Regions from separate parts of the Cellvibrio zantedeschiae genome, predicted to be linked through region 2. Evidence: predicted binding sites of a transcription regulator. Region 2 holds the regulator's gene; each other region holds the start of a gene.
The links. The regulator PhoB, encoded in region 2, activates phosphate uptake and scavenging genes when phosphate is short. The targets are predictions, from matches to a motif close to TGTCATAAANNTGTAACA.

Region 1: olsF (bifunctional ornithine lipid synthase OlsF) is a predicted target of PhoB. The motif match lies at 4,067-4,084, and genes of this name have one in related genera.
Region 3: IE104_RS02120 (esterase-like activity of phytase family protein) is a predicted target of PhoB. The motif match lies at 4,453-4,470, and genes of this name have one in related genera.

What each region holds. Positions count from the first base shown of each region.
Region 1 is NZ_BMYZ01000002.1:662,613-669,758, forward strand. It holds gene IE104_RS13770 (hydroxymethylglutaryl-CoA lyase) at 1-162, opposite strand, end outside; gene IE104_RS13775 (flavin prenyltransferase UbiX) at 164-775, opposite strand; gene mpl (UDP-N-acetylmuramate:L-alanyl-gamma-D-glutamyl-meso-diaminopimelate ligase) at 812-2,203, opposite strand; gene olsF (bifunctional ornithine lipid synthase OlsF) at 2,288-4,030, opposite strand; gene IE104_RS13790 (hypothetical protein) at 4,138-5,295, opposite strand; gene serB (phosphoserine phosphatase SerB) at 5,579-6,808, shown strand; gene IE104_RS13800 (tetratricopeptide repeat protein) at 6,849-7,146, shown strand, end outside.
Region 2 is NZ_BMYZ01000005.1:53,706-60,851, forward strand. It holds gene IE104_RS18445 (polysaccharide deacetylase family protein) at 1-850, shown strand, start outside; gene IE104_RS18450 (alpha/beta hydrolase family protein) at 936-1,982, opposite strand; gene phoB (phosphate regulon transcriptional regulator PhoB) at 2,270-2,968, shown strand; gene phoR (phosphate regulon sensor histidine kinase PhoR) at 3,009-4,313, shown strand; gene IE104_RS18465 (glycosyl hydrolase family 18 protein) at 4,479-5,519, shown strand; gene IE104_RS18470 (group II truncated hemoglobin) at 5,553-5,969, shown strand; gene IE104_RS18475 (Bcr/CflA family efflux MFS transporter) at 6,106-7,146, shown strand, end outside.
Region 3 is NZ_BMYZ01000001.1:472,185-479,330, reverse strand. It holds gene IE104_RS02150 (YnfA family protein) at 1-2, shown strand, start outside; gene IE104_RS02145 (hypothetical protein) at 6-1,286, opposite strand; gene arsJ (organoarsenical effux MFS transporter ArsJ) at 1,273-2,487, opposite strand; gene IE104_RS02135 (ArsJ-associated glyceraldehyde-3-phosphate dehydrogenase) at 2,487-3,491, opposite strand; gene IE104_RS02130 (metalloregulator ArsR/SmtB family transcription factor) at 3,509-3,847, opposite strand; gene fdxA (ferredoxin FdxA) at 3,971-4,294, opposite strand; gene IE104_RS02120 (esterase-like activity of phytase family protein) at 4,518-5,918, shown strand; gene IE104_RS02115 (FIST signal transduction protein) at 6,083-7,146, shown strand, end outside.

The DNA.
Region 1 (7,146 bases), on a different contig from region 2:
TTTTGGGTTCACAAAACTACCTGCTTCAATGTAAGTGAGCCCGGCATCAACCAGCATTTCAATCAATTGGATTTTTGTAGTCGTTGGAATAGCTTGTTTTTCATTTTGTAAGCCATCGCGCGGGCCGACTTCGACTATTCGAACTTTTCTTGGCAAGTTCATTTTAGTCTTCACCCCAGCGCGGCATTAAATCTTGCTCTATACCTAGCTGATCTAAAATGCGCGCCACAATAAAATCAATAAGTTCATTGATAGTTTGTGGTTGCATGTAAAAGCCGGGGCTGGCTGGAATAATCACGGCGCCTAATTGAGTTAACTTGAGCATATTTTCTAAATGAATCGCGGAGTAGGGTGCTTCGCGTGGCACCAGAATTAATTGTCGACGTTCCTTTAAAGCAACGTCCGCAGCGCGTTCAATCAAATTATTGCTGGCACCGTGCGCAATAGCAGACAAGGTTCCGCCACTGGCAGGGCAAATAACCATTGAACTAGGTGAGCTTGAGCCAGAAGCAACAGGAGAAAACCAATCATCTTTTGCAAGCAGTTGTAATTGATCGTCATCGGCAGTAAATATATTGCTTAAGAATAATTGCTGTTGTTCAAATGTCTCCGGAAGATCCAAATCTGTCTCAGTGCGAATCACAACCTCAGCTGCACTTGAAAGCAGTAGATAAACTTTACAGTTAGCAGCCAGCAAACATTGCAACAAACGCAATCCGTATTGCGCTCCTGATGCACCAGTGATGGCGAGAGTAATGCTGCGTTGTTTGATCATTGATTCACTCCGCGTATCTACAGCTAGATTTATTTGTTAAAGCGCATGCTTTTTTAATTGCTCAATTAACTTCTGATGTACGCCACCAAATCCGCCATTGCTCATAATCACTATATGCGTATTTTTTTCGCAGAGTGAAATGGCGCAGTGAATCAATTCATCCAAATCGCGCAATAGTTTGGCGGGTACAGGACTTTTATTAACGACTTCATCCATTGCCCAATCAACATTGGCGGGTTGATACCAAAGCACGTCGTCCGCATCTGTACAGCTTTGGTTGAGCGCATTTTTGTGAACGCCCATGCGCATGGTGTTTGAGCGTGGTTCAATGATAGCAATAATTTTTTCAGCACCAACTTTTGCGCGTAAACCCGCGAGTGTTGTTTTGATTGCGGTAGGGTGATGCGCAAAATCGTCGTACACTTTTACGCTGTGCACATCTGCCAATATTTCCATGCGTCGCTTAACGCCAGCGAATTGTTCCAGCGCTTTTGCGGAGTGCTCGGGAGTTACCCCCACGTGGCGAGCGGCAATCATTGCAGCCAATCCGTTATTGACGTTATGTATGCCAGTTTGCGACCAATTTACTTGCGCCACTTGCTTGCCATTTTGTAATACTTCAAATGAAGATCCGTCAGGTGTTAACAATTGGGCTTGCCATTCTGCATTTTTTTCATCAGACGAGTTTTTATCTGAAGCGAAACCGAATTGTTGTTGCGGTGTCCAGCAACCTTGCGCAATAACCTCAGCGAGTGCACGGTCATTAATGGGGGATATTAATAAACCATTGTTAGGTACAGTGCGCACCAAATGATGGAATTGTTTTTGAATGGCTGCGAGATCGGGGAAAATATCTGCGTGATCAAATTCCAGATTGTTGAGGATAACAGTGCGTGCATTGTAGTGAACAAATTTGGAGCGCTTATCGAAAAACGCGCTGTCGTATTCATCGGCTTCAACAACAAAAAAAGGTGTATCGCCCAAACGAGCAGACGTTGGAAAATTTTTTGTTACACCGCCAATTAAATAACCCGGAGCCATGCCCGCGTATTCCAAAATCCACGCCAGCATTGAACTGGTGGTGGTTTTGCCGTGAGTTCCGGCAACGGCTAATACCCACTTGCCTTGCAATACGTGATCGCGCAGCCATTGTGGTCCGGAGGTATAGGGGATGCCTTGGTTGAGCACGTACTCCACCGCCGCATTGCCGCGGCTCATGGCGTTGCCGATAACGACTAAATCCGGTGCGGGTTGCAAGTGCGCAGGATCAAAGCCTTGCATTAATTCTATGCCGGCTTGTTCGAGCTGGGTGCTCATGGGTGGGTAAACATTGGTGTCACTGCCGGTAACCCGGTGGCCAAGATCTTTAGCGAGTTGCGCGAGGCTCCCCATGAAGGTGCCGCAGACGCCGAGGATATGAATATGCATGGGTAAACTCGTATCGTTTTGATGATGCGAGCTTACCACGAAGTCACTTGTGACAGAAATTCTGTTGCGTTTTTTGGCGTCGACTTATGCGGTGGTGTTGCGAGATAAAGCGAGATAACGTGCGCGCTTTGCCGGCTTCATAAAGGTTAAGTCGGCCATGAATAAACCATCAACGCAGTTGCCAAATTCCGAATCCACACTGAAGGCGAGCAAATGGTAACCACCGTCTTCATAAAGCGCAGCGTATTGTTTAAAAAGAATGGGCATTTTATGTCCCTGGGCAAAAAACTTTTGTTGCAAAACCTCGAATGCTTGCTCTCGATTTAATCCGGAAAATTGTTTCTGCAAATAAATTAATTCATCTTCATCGGTTTCGTGTGGATGTTTTCCATCTGCAAACGTTTCAAACTGCGAATCAATCTGGCTGTAATAACGTTGATAATAAAATACCAGGGCATCGCGTAAATTTTTTGGATATTGTGCACTCATGCTTACGGGGCCAAGAACATAACGAATTTCCGGGTGGTGCTGCAAATAGGCACCTAAACCTTGCCATAAATAATCCAGGCTGGCTTTGCCCCAATAATGTGGATGCACAAAACTGCGGCCTAATTCCAAAGCATGTTCGAGATAGGATAGGGCCGATGGCTGATAATCGAACAAATCTGCAGTGTATAAACCTTTTACGCCTTTTTTGTGGAGAATTTTATTCACCTCTCCCAAACGATAAGCGCCAGCGATAGTGAGCCTATCCTCATCCCACAAGACTAGATGACGGTAATAATGGTCGTACTTATCAAGATCGCGGCGGCTTCCTGTGCCTTCGCCAACTTTGCGGAAAGTGTGTTCACGCAGGCGGCCAATTTCCCGTAAAACGGTTGGGTGATTTTCATAAGTACACAAAAATATTTTGTGATTGTCGCGTGTGCTACCTATAAGCTTCGCACTTTGTAATTCTTTTTTTATTGTGCTGCTATCTTCCGGGTGGGCGATTGTTTTTTCTGTAACGAAAATTGATTTTTTGCCTTTGCCAACTTTATAAAGATGTTTTTTTAAACGTTTGATAAGTGCTTTATCGGCAAGTTGATTTGATTCGAGTGAATGATGCGGAATGGCTTCACCAACACGAAATTTAATTTCTGCCGAGCGTTTGTTAAACATCTCGTGGGCGAGTAATGCGGTTGCCAAGGGTTTAAAAATCATTGATGTGGTGTAAAACAGCCACGAATTTTTAGCCGCTACAAAAATTGGCAAAATCGGTGCTTTGGCTTTGCGTGCAAAATGTAAAAAGCCAGCCTGCCACTTGCCATCGCGAATACCTTGTGCGCTGGCACGCGACACTTCACCTGCAGGGAAAATAATAATGGCTTGTTCGTCAGTGAGCGCTTGTAAGATATTTTTGTAGCTTTGTTTATAGGCACCGCGGGTCATGTTGTCGAGCGGCAGTAATAGCTCGTGCAGTGGTTCAAAAGCCATCAACATATCGTTCGCAACAATTTTTACATCGCTACGTACCTCACTGACTAAACGGATTAAGGCCAAGCCATCGAGTGAACCAATCGGGTGATTAGCAATAATAATTAAACGTCCAAGCGCTGGAATATTGTCACGGTCACGCTGCGAAACACTGTAGCTAAAATTAAAATAATCAAAAATACGGTCTATAAAATCTATACCGGTAACGCCCTGGTTTTCGCGCAGGAAATTATTAACTTCTTGTTCGCGCGTGAGCTTGCGCAAGATAGATAAGGTGGAGTTTCGAATTAGGGGTGCTTGATCGGCGAAGCCAGGAAATTTGTCAGTAACTGATTGTTCAATGTTGAGCATGAAGTCACACCTTGTAGGCTGAATTTCCTACAAGGCTATGACTAAAAAATGACAGGCAGATGATGGGAGTGTTACAGATTTGTTGCGGGTACGAATTAAAGTAAAAGTTACTGACGTAACAACAATTGCTCTTCTTGTTTGTTCACGTATTCGCTGTAAGGCGCTTTAATGTGTAGCAGCTTGCCAGTGTTGAGATCAAATTCTGCATGATGTTGCAGGACAGTATCGAGCAAACTTCCGTTAACCAAAATAACGTTTTTCTCTGGCTTAAGGCTATTGTTGTGCTGAACTAAAAACTCTTTCACTAAAGCGCAGCCTGCTGATTGTGGTGGTTCAGGCAATGGTTGAATTGCTGCAGCAAGCTGTAATCTTGGGCTTGGGTTGCGCGCTGCCATATTCATTAAGATTTGTGCACAACATACGGCGCGAAAGCTGCATTCGTGAAACTCTTCGCCAGAGAAATCAATCAACAAAGTGTCATCGGTTAAGAGTTGGCGTTGGCCGTTGTAAAGACTTAGTAAACCTTGCAGTTGCTTTTCAAAACGGCGCACAACACCATTAAAACCTTCGTTGTTGAGTTGCTGGTAAAGCTTGCTGAGATTCACTATGTGCAAGCTCAAACGCACTGAAACTTGTTTTGGTGCGGCTGGGGCAAGAGGTTCTGGTTCTGCGGGCACTTCTGCTTCGGCGATGGTTGGAATTTTATCAACCACAGCAGTGACAATTTGATCTGCGCTTGGAATTTTATCGCGCAGCGCGCTCCACCAGCGGCGATGAATCGACCACCAAATCATTAACAAACAACTGGTCACTGCGGCTGACCAGCACATTAAAAAGATTTCGTCATGCGCTGTGCGCCGTGGTACTTCAAGAGTCACTTCCAAATAACCCGCAACGTTATTGTGCAGGGCAACAGGAGCGGTGAAGTTGTAGCGCTTGCCGGCTACAGGTTGATTGGGGCGGTAACCGCTTTGAACCAATAATTTATTGTCGACATTGCGCAAGGTTGCGCCAATCACATTTGGGTATTGCCCAACTTCTTGCAAAATCGCCTGCAAACTGACCATATCTTGATTAAGGGTTGCATCTACAGCTTGGCGCGCTGTGCTTGAGGCCAGGATTTGACCATAGCGTTCAATGTTTGCCTGTTGATTTTTATCGGCGTTATAAAGGTAAAAAAACGCGCCCATCAAGCCTAATACCAATAACAGGACGCTGCATAAGCTGAGTTGGGGATAGGTGCGGTAGTTGCTGAACAGTGACATGTATCTCTCAAGTAAACAGTATTATTGGAACCAGTCCGTGATTTTCAGATGCCTGGATGGCAGGTAATGCTAATGGGGCGTCATTCTAGCCTAATTGCCCCTGTTTCTGTAGGTATTTAGGGGCGCGCAGGCTTCCAGTAAAAATGGGTCTTGTTAAGTGCTTTAGCTGACAATTTGAGTAGGTGCCGGGAGGCGACTTAGGCTAGAATGCCGCGCATTAAAACCAATTCTTTCAGCTGCCACTCGCTTTTGAGAATGCTGGGAGCACGGCTGTGGAGTTACTGTGAATAGTATTTTATTGATTAATGCATCTGGAGTAGACAAGCCGGGTGTCACGCGTGCCATCACCAAAGTCTTGGCGACACATAATGCTAATGTCCTCGATATCGGCCAGGCCGTTATTCACGATACGCTCGCCTTGGGGATTTTGGTTGAACTCCAATTGAATGGCGATACTCGTGCCCACTTGGAGAATGAGATTGAGCAATGTACCGCACCACTCGGCATTCAAGTGCGCTTTCAAACCATCAGTCATGATAATTACGCTCACTGGGTTGAACAGCAAGGTAAGACTCGCCACATAGTGACTTTGCTTGCGCGTCAGGTTTCTGCTGCGCAGATTGCGGAATTGACGGCGGTAACCTCGTTGCACGGGTTAAATATCGACAGTATCAATCGTCTCTCAGGGCGCGTCGGTTTGGATGTGGTCAAAGGCGAGGCTGAGAATACAGGTAATGCATGCGTAGAATTTTCTGTGCGCGGAACGCCAAATAATATGGCCGCTTTGCGTGCAGATTTTATGGATTTGTCAGTGCGATTAAATGTGGATATCGCCTTCCAGCGCGACACAGTTTATCGCCGCAACCGTCGCTTGGTATGTTTCGATATGGACTCAACCCTTATCGATGCCGAAGTAATTGATGAGTTGGCAAAAGCGGCAGGTGTAGGTGAACAAGTTTCAGAAATTACCGAAGCTGCGATGCGCGGTGAGTTGGATTTCAAACAAAGTTTTGCAGCGCGTATGGCGCTTTTGAAAGGCCTTGATGAAAGTGTACTGGCTGGCATCGCAGCAAATTTGCGTTTAAACGAAGGTGCCGAAAAATTAATTTCATCGCTTAAAAAATTGGGTTACAAAACTGCGATCCTTTCCGGCGGCTTTAATTATTTTGGTCGCTACCTGCAAAATAAACTCGGCATCGATTATGTCTACGCCAACGAACTGGACATTGTCGACGGCAAAGTCACCGGCAATGTTGTAGGCACAGTCGTAGACGGCCAGCGCAAAGCCGAGTTGCTCGCAATGCTTGCTCAACAAGAAGGTATTGCGCTTGAACAAGTAATCGCCGTGGGTGATGGCGCAAATGATTTGCCGATGTTAAGTGTTGCCGGTTTGGGCGTGGCATTCCGTGCGAAACCTTTAGTGAAAGCCTCAGCAGAACATTCTATTTCTACGCTTGGCTTGGATGGTATTTTGTATTTGTTAGGATTTAGAGAGCGCGATAAGTTGTTATAAAATTTAAAAATATTTAATAAAGGATATAAAGGAGCTTGCTATGAAAAAAATAATTACGCTTGTAATGCTTGGTTGTACTCTATTTTCGGGACTGGTGTTTGCGGCTGATCCAGATCCCAACACTTATGCTGATTCCCTACCTAATATTCCAAAAAATGCTCGGATAGCCATTTTGCCGATGGCTTCTGATTTTCAAGCTGTTCCACAAGAAATACCTATTATTCAAGAAGCTCTCATCAGCCAAATAAAAACCTTGGGTTTTACGCCGATTAAAGTAGTTCTCGATCCCGCATCAACTTCTAAAGAAGTTGTCCGGACATTTGCAATAAGTAACGAGG
Region 2 (7,146 bases):
AACGTCCGCGCGTGAAATTGCACTGACGTTTGACGATGCGCCCTTGGGGGACAGCGCACTCATGACGGGCGCGGAACGCACCAACAAGCTCATAAAATTTTTGCAGGATGCCAAGGTTCCCGATGCACTTTTTTTCGTCACAACCAACAATATTACCGAGCAAAACAAAAACCGCCTTCATCAATACACGCAAGCGGGTTTTCATCTCGCCAATCACAGCCACAGCCATTCGTCGGCAGCCAAATTGGGCGTGAATGATTATTTGAGTGATGCCTACAAAGCACATCTCATTCTCAAAGATTTTGATAATCGCCTGCCTTTTCATCGTTTTCCCTATTTGAATTACGGTGCGGATGCTAGCGCGGTTGAAAAGTTGCAAGCCGGTTTGGGCGAATTGGGTTACAAGGATGGCTATGTGACCGTGGATAATTTTGATTGGGCGATCAGCGGAATTTTGGCCAAGGCTGCGGAAGAAAAGAAAACTATCGACTACAAAAAAGCCAGCGCGCTTTATGTAGACACTCTGGAGCAATCAATTGAGTTTTACGATGCTATCGCCCAAAAAACCTTAAAGCGCTCCCCACGACATGTACTTTTACTTCATGAAAATGATGCTGCCACACTTTTCTTACCTGATTTAATTGCGCGTTTGCGCAGCAAAGGTTGGAAAATTATTTCTCCGCAAGATGCGTACAAAGACCCCATCGCCAAACAAAAGGTTTTTCACAAACAGGGTAGGGTTGCAGGCATCGCAGCGAATAAAGGAGTTCCCGAAACTGATTTGCGCCATGAATCAGAAAATATGGAATATTTAGAAGCTTTGTTTAAAGCGCGGAAAGTGTTTGAGTAATTTGTTGAAAACCGTATCGCTCACACTGAGTTAATCGAAGATTTAAATTTCGACAAATTCAGTGTGCGCGGAAATAGCAATTCTCTTAAGGCTTTTTGTTCGTCAAATTATCTTTAAACCAAGCCACCAATTCATCCTGCATTTCTTTGCGATGATTTCCAATCGAATGGTTATCGCCTTCATAAATAACAAGCTTGTGCGGATGCTTAAGCTCGGTAAGTTTTTTATCCATTGCTTTTGCGTTGGCTACATCAACCCGCTCGTCGTTACCACCGTGCAACAACAAAATGTGTGTGGATTTGGGAATTTTATCTGCCCATAAAAGCGCCGAGCGCTCTGCTAAAGCCTGTTCTTTTTGGATGGCATAGTTAGGAATTCGGTCTTTGTAGACATTTTCCATTTCTGCCCGAAATTTTAATTCCGCCGCGAGATCAACCACTCCACCAGCCACGGCTATGGCCGAAATTTTAGGTGATTGTTTGGCCGCCATATAGGTCATCATGCTGCCACGGCTAAAACCATACATGCCGATTTTCTTGCTATCTACCTGCGGGAATGCACCTGCCAACTCCACCAGTTTGAGTACATCGCTCAGGTCTTTACCGCCAAACTCATCCTCACCTGAATTGGGAATGCCTTTGATAAACCCACGGTATTGGCTGCCAATCACTACAAACCCCTGCTCAGCCATGGGGAAGAAATTCATCATAATGTAGCCAAATACCGAAGCGCCGAAATCGCCATTGCCGCCACGGTTAAAAATCAGCAGGGGTAGTTTGGGTTGTTTAGCAGAGGCCTTGTCCTGTGTTGCGACAGGTTTGGGTGCAACATAAAAGCCGCGAACCAAAATGCCATCCACCAAATAATCAAAGTTTTCACATACTACGGCGCTTTGATAATGCTCAAACATCTTGCGCAAACCCTCTTCCACCTGTTTGTTTTCAGGTTTAGCCATGCGCTCGGCGGCGCCGGGTTTATGTTGGGCGAGGAACGCTCGCCAGCTATCAAAGCTTGCAAAAGGCCCGCTAAAGCAGGAGTTCACATTGAGGAAGTTTTTATCGGTGAGTTCGATCGCAGAGGCAGGCAGGGCGAAGCAATAGCAAGCAAGGCAAAATGTCAGTAGTTTTTTCATATCCAGATGTTCCTTGTTATTTAAAGTCAGGTTTTGCCGATTCCAGTGGCTTTTCATTGTTATAACCGCATAGCCGAATTCATCTTAGCATCATTTTTAAACGAGACTTCATCAGCTCAAAAAAGGAACCTCGGCCGCTCAAGCCGGTATTTTCGGCAAATTTATGAAAGAAATGTGGCGCTTATCGACAAAATAAGTGCAAGTGTCACGAATGTGTAACAAACTCTTTATTAAATAGACTGCAACAATAGTTTCACAAACCAGTGAGTCTTTCAGAGCAGAACCTTATGTCAGGACGTAAAATTTTAATTGTCGATGATGAATCCGCTATTCGCGATATGTTGCGTGTAGCCTTGGAAATGGCTGAGTACGATTGTATTGAAGCCAGCAATGCGCAGGATGCCCATGCACTGATTGTGGATGAAAAGCCTGATTTGATTTTGCTCGACTGGATGATGCCCGGCACCAGCGGTATTGAACTGGCGCGCCGTTTAAAGCGCGATGAAGTGACTGCTGACATCCCGATTATCATGCTCACCGCGAAGGGTGAAGAAGACAACAAAATCCAGGGCTTGGAAGTCGGTGCCGATGATTACATCACCAAGCCGTTCTCTCCCCGTGAATTGGTTGCGCGCTTAAAAGCCGTATTGCGCCGCGCTGACCCTAAAATTTCTGGCCAACCGATTATCGTGCAAGGTCTGTGTTTAGATCCTTCCAGCCACCGCGTTACCATCCATGACCAATCACTGGATATGGGCCCGACTGAATATCGCCTGTTGGAATTTTTCCTCACTCACCAAGAGCGCGCTTATACCCGTGGCCAGTTGCTGGATCACGTTTGGGGAGGCAATGTCTATGTGGAAGAGCGTACCGTAGACGTACATATCCGTCGCTTGCGCAAAGCCCTGAGTATTGATGGCCACGAAGATCTGGTGCAGACCGTGCGCGGCACCGGCTACAGGTTCTCGACTAAAATAGAAGCTTAAGCATAATATGCGACTTCACTAAAGCAGCCCTGGCTGCTTTTTGCTCCACACTCGCGAGGCCAACCTTTTGTTTTTGACCGGTTTTAAAATTGAGCTGCGCCGCCTGCTCATTATTTTTGTAATTTGCGTTGGCTACGGCGTTCTGTTTGGCTTGCAGTGGTGGCTGTTGTTTACCGGCCTGTGCCTCTATCTCGCCTGGCTCTTTTACCAAATGTATCGCCTCAACAAATGGTTGATCAAAGGTACTGATGCGCCCCCGGAGTCGAGCGGTTTGTGGGGTGAAATCTTCGACAACATGTACAACCTGCAACGCCAGCAACAAATCGAGAAAGAAAATCTGCAAGCTGTTATTAAACGCATTCAGGAAATTACGTCTGCCTTAAAAGACGGCATCATCATTTTGGATTGGCGCGGCCATCTGGATTTTTGGAATCCTGCTGCGCAACGCATGATTGGTTTCCGCACTAAAGACCAGGGCTTATCGGTCATCAATTTTATTCGCGATCCTAAATTCGTTCACTACTTTGAAACGGGCGATTACGCGGAGCCTTTGGATTTACCTTCGCCACGCCACCCCAATAAGCAATTGCAAATCCAGATTACGCGCTTCGGGCAACAAGAGCGTTTGATTGTGATTCGCGATATCACGCAAGTGCACAACCTTGAGCAAATGCGTCAGGATTTCGTGGCCAATGTTTCGCACGAATTGCGTACACCGCTTACGGTAATCAATGGTTACATTGAAACCATTTCTGATAACAACAGCATGCCCGCGTGGGATAAACCTTTGCAGCAAATTTTGCAGCAAGGCAAACGCATGTCGCTATTGATTAACGACTTGCTCGTTTTATCAAAATTGGAAACCACCGAGGCAGGGCACAATCAAAAAGAATTGGAGATGGAACCGCTGTTAATTTCCATCAAAAACGAAGCAGAAGCTTTGGGCAATGAAAAGCAACAAACCATTCGTTTGCAATGTGACCAGGCGATTAGCATTCACGCCAACGAAAAAGAAATTCACAGCGCCTTCTCTAACCTTGCGATCAATGCCGTGAAATACACACCAGAAAATGGTGTGATTGATTTGCGTGCATGGAAAGACAATTTACATATCTATTTTTCGGTTACCGATAATGGCCCCGGCATCGATAGTAAACATTTACCACGTTTAACCGAACGCTTTTACCGCGTAGACGCCAGTCGTAACAGTGCCACCGGCGGCACAGGCTTGGGCTTGGCCATTGTTAAACACGTCCTCCTGCGTCATGACGGCGAATTAAAAATCACCAGCGAACTGGGCAAAGGCAGTACTTTTACCTGCGTGTTGCCTTTGCATCACCATTAACACAGACTAGACTCCTTAAAATCCCGGCAGTCAAACATTTTCGTTAGCGCGCATAGTGCAACCTAAATTGCATTTAAAACGTCTAACGAAAATCTATTTGATGACTAGCGATATTTTCTAGCCAATATCCAACTGGGAATACAACGAACACAAGGAGTTTTGATTGTGAAATTTATTCTATTAATCCTTACCCTAAGCGCAGGTCTGCTACTTACCGCCTGCACCGACGCCAAACAAACCCGTTGCATGCCTGTAGTGGTTGCCTATCCAACCTGGTCAGCCAATCAATTGCCACTTGAATCAATTCCCTGGCATAAATTTACCCACATCACATTGACCTTTGCACTACCCAATGCATATGGCAGTTTGCAAACAACTGATGTGGATAAAATTATTGGTCCGATTGTTAAAGCAGCACATGAAAAAAACAAAAAAGTATTTATATCCATTGGCGGAGCGGTTGGATATGGCGATGCATTCCAAAAAATTGCTGCCGATAAAGAGCGCCTAAAATTATTTACACAAAATGTAAAAGCTTATGTAGCTGCAAATCACATCGACGGTGTTGATATAGATTGGGAATATTGGACAAAACAAGCCGCGCACAAACAAGGTGGCAATGATCCAGTTGAAAGCCGTTTGCTCGTAGAATTACTTGCAGCCTTACGCGCAGAGCTTCCCAAAGATATCACACTGACGACAGATATTTTTGCGGGCTATTGGTATGGCGAACAATACTTACCCGAAATTCAAGAGCATGTCGATTATCTTGCATTAATGGCTTACGATTTTACCGGCGCATGGGAATCATCACCCGTAAAACACCACGCCGATTATTCCACGTTTAAAAATAGTATTGATTTTTTTGTAGACAGAGGATTTAAAAAAGAAAAGTTGCTCGTCGGTTTCCCGGCCTACGGTATTGAGTTTATCGGCGGAAAAAATACGCAGATTAATAAAGACTATGCGCACAAACAAATAGTCGAAAAAATCAAACAACAGCAGGGCAATATTAATTCTGGAAAAATTGGCAATCTATATTTCGAAACGCCGGAACTTGTTAAGAAAAAAGCCCAATATATCCTCAACCAACAGCTGGCGGGAACATTCCTGTTTGAATTAACGCAAGATACGCTGGATAATGACACCAGCTTGCTCAGCGCCAGTAATCAAGTAATCTCACCCAATTTTTGCGCAACGCAATAGCTTTGGCAAACTCAGTAATTTCGGTACCTTTTCATGACCAGTACACCGCTCTACGGATTTTCTGACAACTCCTTTAAAGCCGCCGGTGAGGAAGCGGGAATCCGTAAATTGGTAGATGATTTTTATCACTTTATGGATGAGTTACCAGAAGCAGCCGTGATTCGTGCCATGCATAAACAAGACCTCACTGAATCGCGCGATAAGCTCACTTTATTTTTATGCGGTTGGATGGGTGGCCCCAAGCTTTATCACGACAAATACGGCGGCATCAATATTCCGCGTGATCATTCACACCTTGTTGTCACCGAGGCCGAGCGCGATGCCTGGCTGTTATGCATGCAACGCGCAATTGGACAGCAAAACTACACACCGGAATTTGGTGACTATTTATTGACACAATTGCGCATTCCCGCCGAGCGCATCTTTAGTGTCGCCAAAAAACCGCAATAAAAATTTTCCAGCCAGCGCATATCTATTAATTCGTGCAAAACAAACTAGTTTTTTGCACATTGCGACAACTCATTACAGGTTAAAATAAAGCCTTACTGAGCTTTTCTACATATCTTCATGAGTCCATCTCCTATTTATGAATAAATCTCCCTGGCTCATGATTTTGCTGGCAGCTACGGTTGCTATCACGCCTCTTGCAGTGGATATGTATTTACCTGCCATGCCAGTTATTGCGCAGGATTTACAAACTCATATTGGTACTGTGCAGCAATCGCTCAGTATTTTTTTAGCCGCTTACGGCGGTGGAATGCTGTTGTTTGGCCCCTTGGCCGACAAATGGGGGCGCAGGCCTTTAGCTCTTTTCGGTATAGGCGGCTTTGCGCTTGCCAGTCTTTTTTTAACCTTTGCTAATAGTATTGAAAGTTTTTTAATCGGTCGTGCGCTGCAAGCATTTTGCGGTGCGGCAGCAACGGTCATTGTGCCGGGAATTATTCGTCATCTTTATCAAGAGCATACCGCCAAAGGTATGTCCTACATGTCATTGATTATGATGCTCGCGCCTTTGTTGGCACCGAGTATTGGCAGTGGGATTTTATTTTTCAGTAAATGGCATGTGATTTTTCTGGTGATCTTTGCTTACGCAGCCATCCTGCTATTTTTTATTTGGAAATTTTTACCGGAACCACCGCGCTCGAGCACAGCGAATACGATTAGCTTTTTCTCAGGCTATAAAACGGTTTTTTCACGACGGGAAGTTCGCCCGTTAATTACCACTATCGTTTTTTCTTCTTTCAGTTTTTTTTGTTACCTCACGGCAATTCCGTTTGTATATATAAAATATTTTGGCGCTAGCGAACAACTTTTCGGTTTGCTATTTGCGGTGAATATTATTTTGTTGATGACATCCAACTTTATTAATAGCCGCTATGTCACTCGCTATGGATCACCGCATATGGTGCGCATGGCGCTGCGAGCCGCTATAGTTTTTTCATTACTGCTATGCACAGTAAACGTCTTGCAACTTGGCTTGGTATTTACAGTGATAACACTGGCACCCTTAATGGGTTGCCTGACCATGATTAGCACCAATACCGATGCCATGATCTTGCTTAAATTCCCTGATCATTCCGGCACCGCCAGTGCCGTTACCGGTACATTGCGCTACGGTTGCGGTGCC
Region 3 (7,146 bases), on a different contig from region 2:
AAAAATCACTGCGCCACAAATACAGGCGCAAAACCACCACCCTGCGTTCTGAAATTTGTGGTTTGGCCTTGATATAAACGCGCCGCCACCAATTGAATTTCACCCTTATAAACGTAAGCGCGAATATCCATTTTTAACGCTGTTGGTTCATCGTCTACCAAAATTCCGCGCTCGCCAGGCAACACAATTTGTTGCGCAACATAATCACTTTGCAAAATTTCTTCCCACACACGTTTTGTGAGTTTGTCACCGCGATAAGCGGCGCGGCTGCCGTATCCTGAAGCTGGTTTAAAAAATAGCTGCTTGCGTGTTGACCATAAATTCTCTGCATTATCTGCGGTAACCGCTTGGGTCTTTGGAACCGCAGTACTCAAGACTTGAATATCCTTTTCGTCTGCACCTAATTTCTCCAAATGTTCCGCATCACCTAAAGCAATCAGATTGCGCTTATCCGCATATAGAGCATATTGATAGGGGTTTGGCGTAACTACAATAGAACCCGCCTCATAGGCTTGGCGCAATACAGAAAGAGCTTCACCGACCAACGAAAAATCCGTTAAGCGATTGTAAACCAAATCAATTGTGAGTCCTTGATGCATCAATTTCCCATCATTGAATTGCAATTCACCAGGATCAACAATAATGGCCGCAATACCATTACGCTCAAATAAACGCTGCGCCATTTTAAATTCGGGATAGAGAAATTGTTGCGTGGGATTTTCGTCAACAATAGCGATTCGCGTAAGCTGTTTGTCGCCGCGTTGCAGTTTCCATTCATTCAAAAACATGCTGATAAATTTTTGATCCAGCTTTATTTTCTGAAAAGGCAATGGTGTACCGGCAGCCTTGCAACATTCGGTTTGCGCACTTACCAATGCAGCATTTAAAAAGGCACCACCAGCATTGGTGTTGATTTCAATAATTTGCGGACCTTGCGCACTTAAATGAAAATCGTAACCCATAAATACGCCGAGCGTGCCGGGATTAAAGCTTGCAATTAAGGGGGCTCGCGCCAAGACTTCTTCTGCATAGGCTGGCAAACTAACAACACGCTCAACAGCTTGCACAATAGCGCGCATCTGTTGCAGTTGCGCTGGCGAAATAAATACGGTGGTGTTGGAAAAAAGTTGTGGGTGAGATGCCAGCACATCCTGATTGTTATCGTCTGCACGCAGAATTTGATCCAACTGCTCACGATTGAGGGTCGTGCAAAAGCAATCGTGATTTAATATCTTTGCTGGACCAGTGCAATCAGCATTGCAGCCGGAAACATTATCGCGGTTCATCAGTATTAACCTGTATGCTACGTGGTAAGCCTAGGGATAAGAGTGCGGCCAGTGCAATAAAAATGGCCGCTACCCATAAGCAAGCGATCAATCCCGATGCCTGGTAAATCCACCCTGAAAGCAAAGTGCCTACCAAACGCCCCAATGCATTGGCCATATAATAAAAACCAACATCTGTTGAAGCGCCATCCTCTCTGGCATAGCTCACAATTAAATAACTGTGTAGCGATGAGTTAATTGCAAACAAAACACCAAATACACACAAACCAGAAATCAACACAGGAGCATTCGAAAAATTTGTCATTGCAAGCGCTATAGCTGCGGTGATAAAAGCCAGAACTAATGCCCACCAAAGTGCGCTGCGTCCATCGGGTACTTTTTCAGTGGATTTTCCTGTCATGTATGGCGCCACCGACTGCACCACTCCATAACCAATAACCCAGAGCGCTAAAAATCCGCCGACTTTCAAAAAACTCCAACCAAGTTGACTACTTAAAAACACCGGCAGCGCTACTACAAACCAAATATCGCGCGCGCCAAATAAAAATAGACGCGCAGCCGATAAAATATTAATTGCACGGCTTTTAGAAAAAACTTCTGAGAATTTTGGTTTGTTTTTAGCTTTGCCTAAATCCTGCTGCAATAAAATTAAGCTTGCCAACCAAATAGCACCGAGCATTGCAGCCATAGCCAAGATAGATCCTTTAAAACCAACGAGTGCAAGCAGTGCACCGCCGAGAAAAAAACCGACGCCTTTAAGGGCATTTTTAGAGCCTGTGAGTAATGCCACCCACCTAAACAATTGTTTTTGCTGATTTGCTGAAACCAAACTTTTAATGGAGCTTTTCGCGCTCATTTTATTGAGATCTTTTGCGATGCCCGACAGCGCTTGTGCGGCCATCACCAAAGGTACGCTTAACCATTGCACAGGGACTACCAAGATTAATAAGGCCGCAATTTGTAACCCGAGCCCAATATTCATAGTGCGGTTTAAACCAATACGCGCCCCTAAATAGCCACCAAACAAATTGGTGATTACGCCAAAAATTTCATAAAACAAAAATAAGGAAGCAATTTGTAGCGGGCTATATCCAAGTTGATGGAAGTGCAAAACTACCAACATGCGCAAGGCGCCATCGGTGAGCGTAAATGCCCAGTAATTACCGGTCACCAGCGCGTATTGGCGAATGGTGGAATTCATTAAACCGATCCGACAAGCTTAGCCAACTCGGCAGTACGGTTTGCATAACCCCATTCATTATCGTACCAGGCATATATTTTCACCTGGGTTTTATTAATCACCATGGTAGAGAGCGCATCTACTATAGATGAGCGTGGATCACCGCAGTAATCATTGGATACCAGCGGCAATTCTTCATATCCCAAAATATTTTTTAGTTCGTTTTCACTTGCTGCTTTTAATAAGGCATTAACTTCCTTCGCACTGGTTTCTCGCTCCACTTCAAATACACAATCCGTAAGAGACGCATTTGCCAAAGGAACGCGAACCGCATGGCCACTTAAACGGCCACGCAACTCAGGGAAAATTTCTGCGATTGCCGTTGCTGAACCCGTTGTAGTAGGAATTAAATTAGAGCCAGATGAGCGAGCGCGGCGCAAGTCTTTGTGAGCTTGATCTAAAATACTTTGGGTGTTGGTTAAATTATGAATGGTCGTAATAGAGCCATGGCGAATACCTAAGTTTCCATGAATAACTTTTACGATGGGTGCCAAACAATTAGTCGTGCAAGATGCGGCAGTAACAATGCGATACTCGGCAGAATTAAATAAATGCTGGTTCACCCCCATCACAATATTTAACGCGCCGGCTTCTTTTACCGGAGCACTCACAACCACACGTTTCACACCTTGATTCAAGTATTCTTGCAAGACCGCAACACTTTTCATTTTACCGCTGCACTCAAGCACAAGGTCACACCCGGACCAATTTGTTTCGGCAATTGTTTTATTAGCGGTCATTTTTATTTTGTGATTTTTGATCATCAAAAAATCGTCGTGGACACTTACTGCTTCATGCAAGGTGCCTTGAATGGAATCAAATTTTAGAAGATGTGCAAAAGTTGCGGCATCGCCGGCCGGGTCATTAATTTGTACAAATTCAAATTCTGGCCACAGATAAGACGCACGCAAAACCAGGCGACCAATACGACCAAAACCATTAATGCCCACTTTAATTTTTTTCATTTTCTATCTCTTAAACGTTAACAGCAGCGATTGGGACGGTCTTGCATTTCGCACAGGCGCTGGTGGTTTTCGGCTAGCCAATCTTTGTTGGCTTCCAGCATGGTACTTAGCATCGCCCTTACCCATTCAGGCAACTCAGGATGCAAGCTGTAATAAATCCATTGGCCCTGGCGACGATCGGCCAAAACCCCCGCTTCACGCAAAAGCGCAAGGTGGCGGGAAATTTTGGGTTGGATGTCATCAAGTGCGCAGGTGAGTTCGCAGACGCATAGCTCTTGCTCGCGCGCTATCAACAGGGCTATGCGGGCTCGCGTGGAGTCCGAAAGGGTTTTACAGATCAGATCGGGGGTAAACATGGGGATTACCAGCTATTGGTTTACATATACGAAAATCAATATATATGAAATTTCGTATATGTAAATCACTGCATGGTAAAAATAGGCTATCGGGATAATGCGGGATAAATCGTGGAACTTTGGTTAACGCTCCAGTAATGCCAACTTATTGGGAACATTGTTCCATTGTTCATGATCAGGAAGCGCGTCTTTAACGATTGATATTTCCGGCCACTCCGCCGCCAGCTCAGCGTTCAAGGCAATAAAGTGCTTCTGATCTTCCGGCACATCATCTTCTTCAAAAATTGCACCTATAGGGCATTCAACCGGGCACAAATTGCAATCGATGCAGGAAACAGGGTCAATTACCAAAAAATTGGGGCCTTCTCTGAATGCATCAGTCGGGCAAACGGCAACACAGGTAGTGTGTTTACATTTGATGCAGTTTTCAGTAACTACAAATGACATAGCAGCTCCGTAACACAGGGAATAATGCCCGCCACTCTATTAAAAAAATCAATATCTGTAAAACTGATTATATTTATAAGCAGTATCACTTTTACTGATACCAGTTGGATTTTCACTTATTCCTATTTTTTTATTTTCTCGCAAGAAATTTGGTTTTCAGACATAAAGCCGTAACAAATGACATTTATGGTGACAACATCCTTCATCACTCCGGAATATCACCATGAATAAGTCCTTTAAAAATTTGGCGCTGTTCAGCCTTATCTCTTCAATCAGCTTGGCGAGCCAAGCGGCTCCCGTGCTTCTGGGTATTGGCAGCATTAGCGGTACTGCTGATAAATCTGGCCTGACCGGCACCTTGGAAAGCGGCGTTAATGCTAATGTCTTTGGCGGTTTGGGTTCAGGTTTGGCTTATGCAGGCAATAACACATTTATCGCTCTGCCTGATCGTGGCCCTAATGCTCAAGCTTACGCAGGCGGCGCAGCGGTGGACAACACCACAACTTATATTCCACGTTTCCAAACGCTGAATATGCAACTTACCGCTAGTAACAGTGGCCTGCCTTTCACTATTACACCAACGCTGACTAATACCACTTTATTGTTTAGCAGCACTGCTTTGAATTACGCCGCAAACGGTGCACCGGCACAAAATGATGCTAGCCACTACTTCTTCAGTGGTCGCTCTGACAACTTTGGCGCGGGTAACTCAACGTCGGCTAACAATGCGCGCCTCGATCCGGAAGGTGTACGCATTTCTAACGATGGAAAAAGCGTATTTATTTCTGACGAATACGGCCCCTATGTTTATCAATTTGATCGTACAACTGGCGAGCGCATCAAAACCTTCACCTTACCCAGTGAATTGGCAATTGCCAATGTAGCCCCTACCGAAGCAGCTGAAATTGGTGGCAATACTGCTGGCCGCACCACTAACAAAGGCATGGAAGGTTTGGCAATTACGCCTGATGGCAAAACTTTAGTCGGCATCATGCAAGCACCTTTGCTGCAAGATACTAATAAAGTCGTTCGTATTGTGACTGTGGACATCGCCTCAGGCACCACTCATGAATACGCCTACCAACTAACAACTGGCTCTGGTGTGAGTGAGATTGTTGCGATTAATGATCATGAATTTTTGGTTGATGAACGCGACGGTAAAGGCTTGGGCGACAACAGCAATGCAGTTGCAAAACAAATTTTCAAAATTGATTTGAACGGTGCGCAAGACATTACCGGTCTTTCTGGCAACCTTGCGTCAAAAGCAGTGGGCAAAACCTTATCCCTGGACTTCAAAGATTTGTTGGTGAACGCGGGCATTGCAGCGCAAAACATTCCAGCCAAAATCGAAGGTATGACCTTTGGTGAAGATGTTGTTTTCAATAACCAAACCTTGCACACCTTGTGGATTTCTAACGATAACGATTTCCTCTCCACTATTACTGACAGCAAGCATCCGCAGGGTTTTAACAACCCCAGCAATTTTTACGTGTTTGGTTTTAGCGATGCAGATTTGCAAAATTACGTAGCGCAAAAAATTAGCGTTAATGTGCCCGAACCATCTACCGCCATTTTATTCTTGCTCGGTTTGGCCGGTATGAGCTTTGTGCGTCGCAAGCACTAATCCCGTTTAGGCTACATAGGTTTAACACAAAGCCCGCTTGCGGGCTTTGTGCTTTTTGGGGCAGGGGAACCGGCAGCTTGCTCAGCCTCATTACTGAGCTAGGCTTATCAGAGACTAGCATTTGATAACAATTCCAGTTACAGCTCAGTAGCCACGGTTCCCTAATGAAAATAACGCAAATCCACCTAAAACAAGTGACGCCCCTTGAAGCGCAGCTCAATCCTTTACAGGAACTCGCGCCAGATCTAATTTTGGTGTTTGGAGCCCTCAGCTTTTTTGAAACCCCGGATTTGGCTGACGCACTAAAACGCGCAGCACCCAATTGCGCCATTATTGGCTGTTCCACTGCGGGCGAAATCGCTATAGATCGTGTTTACGACAACAGCTGCATACTCACGCTCATTAATTTCGAACATACGCAGGCCAAAGCGGTCACTACTGCAATAGCCGATATGAATGATTCATTTGCTGCTGGCGCTCGCCTTGGTTCAGCTCTGGCTCCAGATAATTTGACCGGCGTTTTGCTCTTGGGAATCGGGGTTGCTATTAATGGTAGTGCTCTCGTAGCAGGGTTGGAATCACACTTACCCAAGGGTGTAAAAATCTCCGGTGGATTAGCTGCCGATGCGGGCGCCTTTAAACAAACCTGGACACTTGGCCCTGCGGGTAGCAGCAACCATCATATAGTCGCAGTTGGGCTCTATGGATCCAAAATTCAGCTCAGTTACGGCAGCTATGGGGGCTGGGAACCCTTTGGCCCCGCACGCAAAGTCACACGCTGTGATGGCAACGTGCTCTATGAATTGGACGGCGCACGCGCGCTCGATGTATACAAACGTTATTTGGGTGATTACGCCAAAGACTTGCCGAGTTCCGGCTTACTTTTTCCCTTCGCCATGCTCAACAGCGCGCAAGAAAAGCACGGAATTTTTCGCACAATTTTAGCCATTGATGAAGCCGAAGGTTCGCTTACCCTCGCAGGCGATATAGACCCCAACGGATATTTGGAGCTCATGCACTCCAGTACCGACAAATTAATTAATGGCGCAGAAACTGCCGCCATAACTGCGCAGAAAAATCATCCACAAGTGCCAGATAAGAGCCTGGCAATTTTAGTGAGCTGTGTCGGCCGCAAACTTGTCATGGGAGATCGCATTGACGAAGAAGTTGAAGCAGTCGCGGACATGTTAGGAAAAAATACCACCATCGCCGGTTACTACTCTAACGG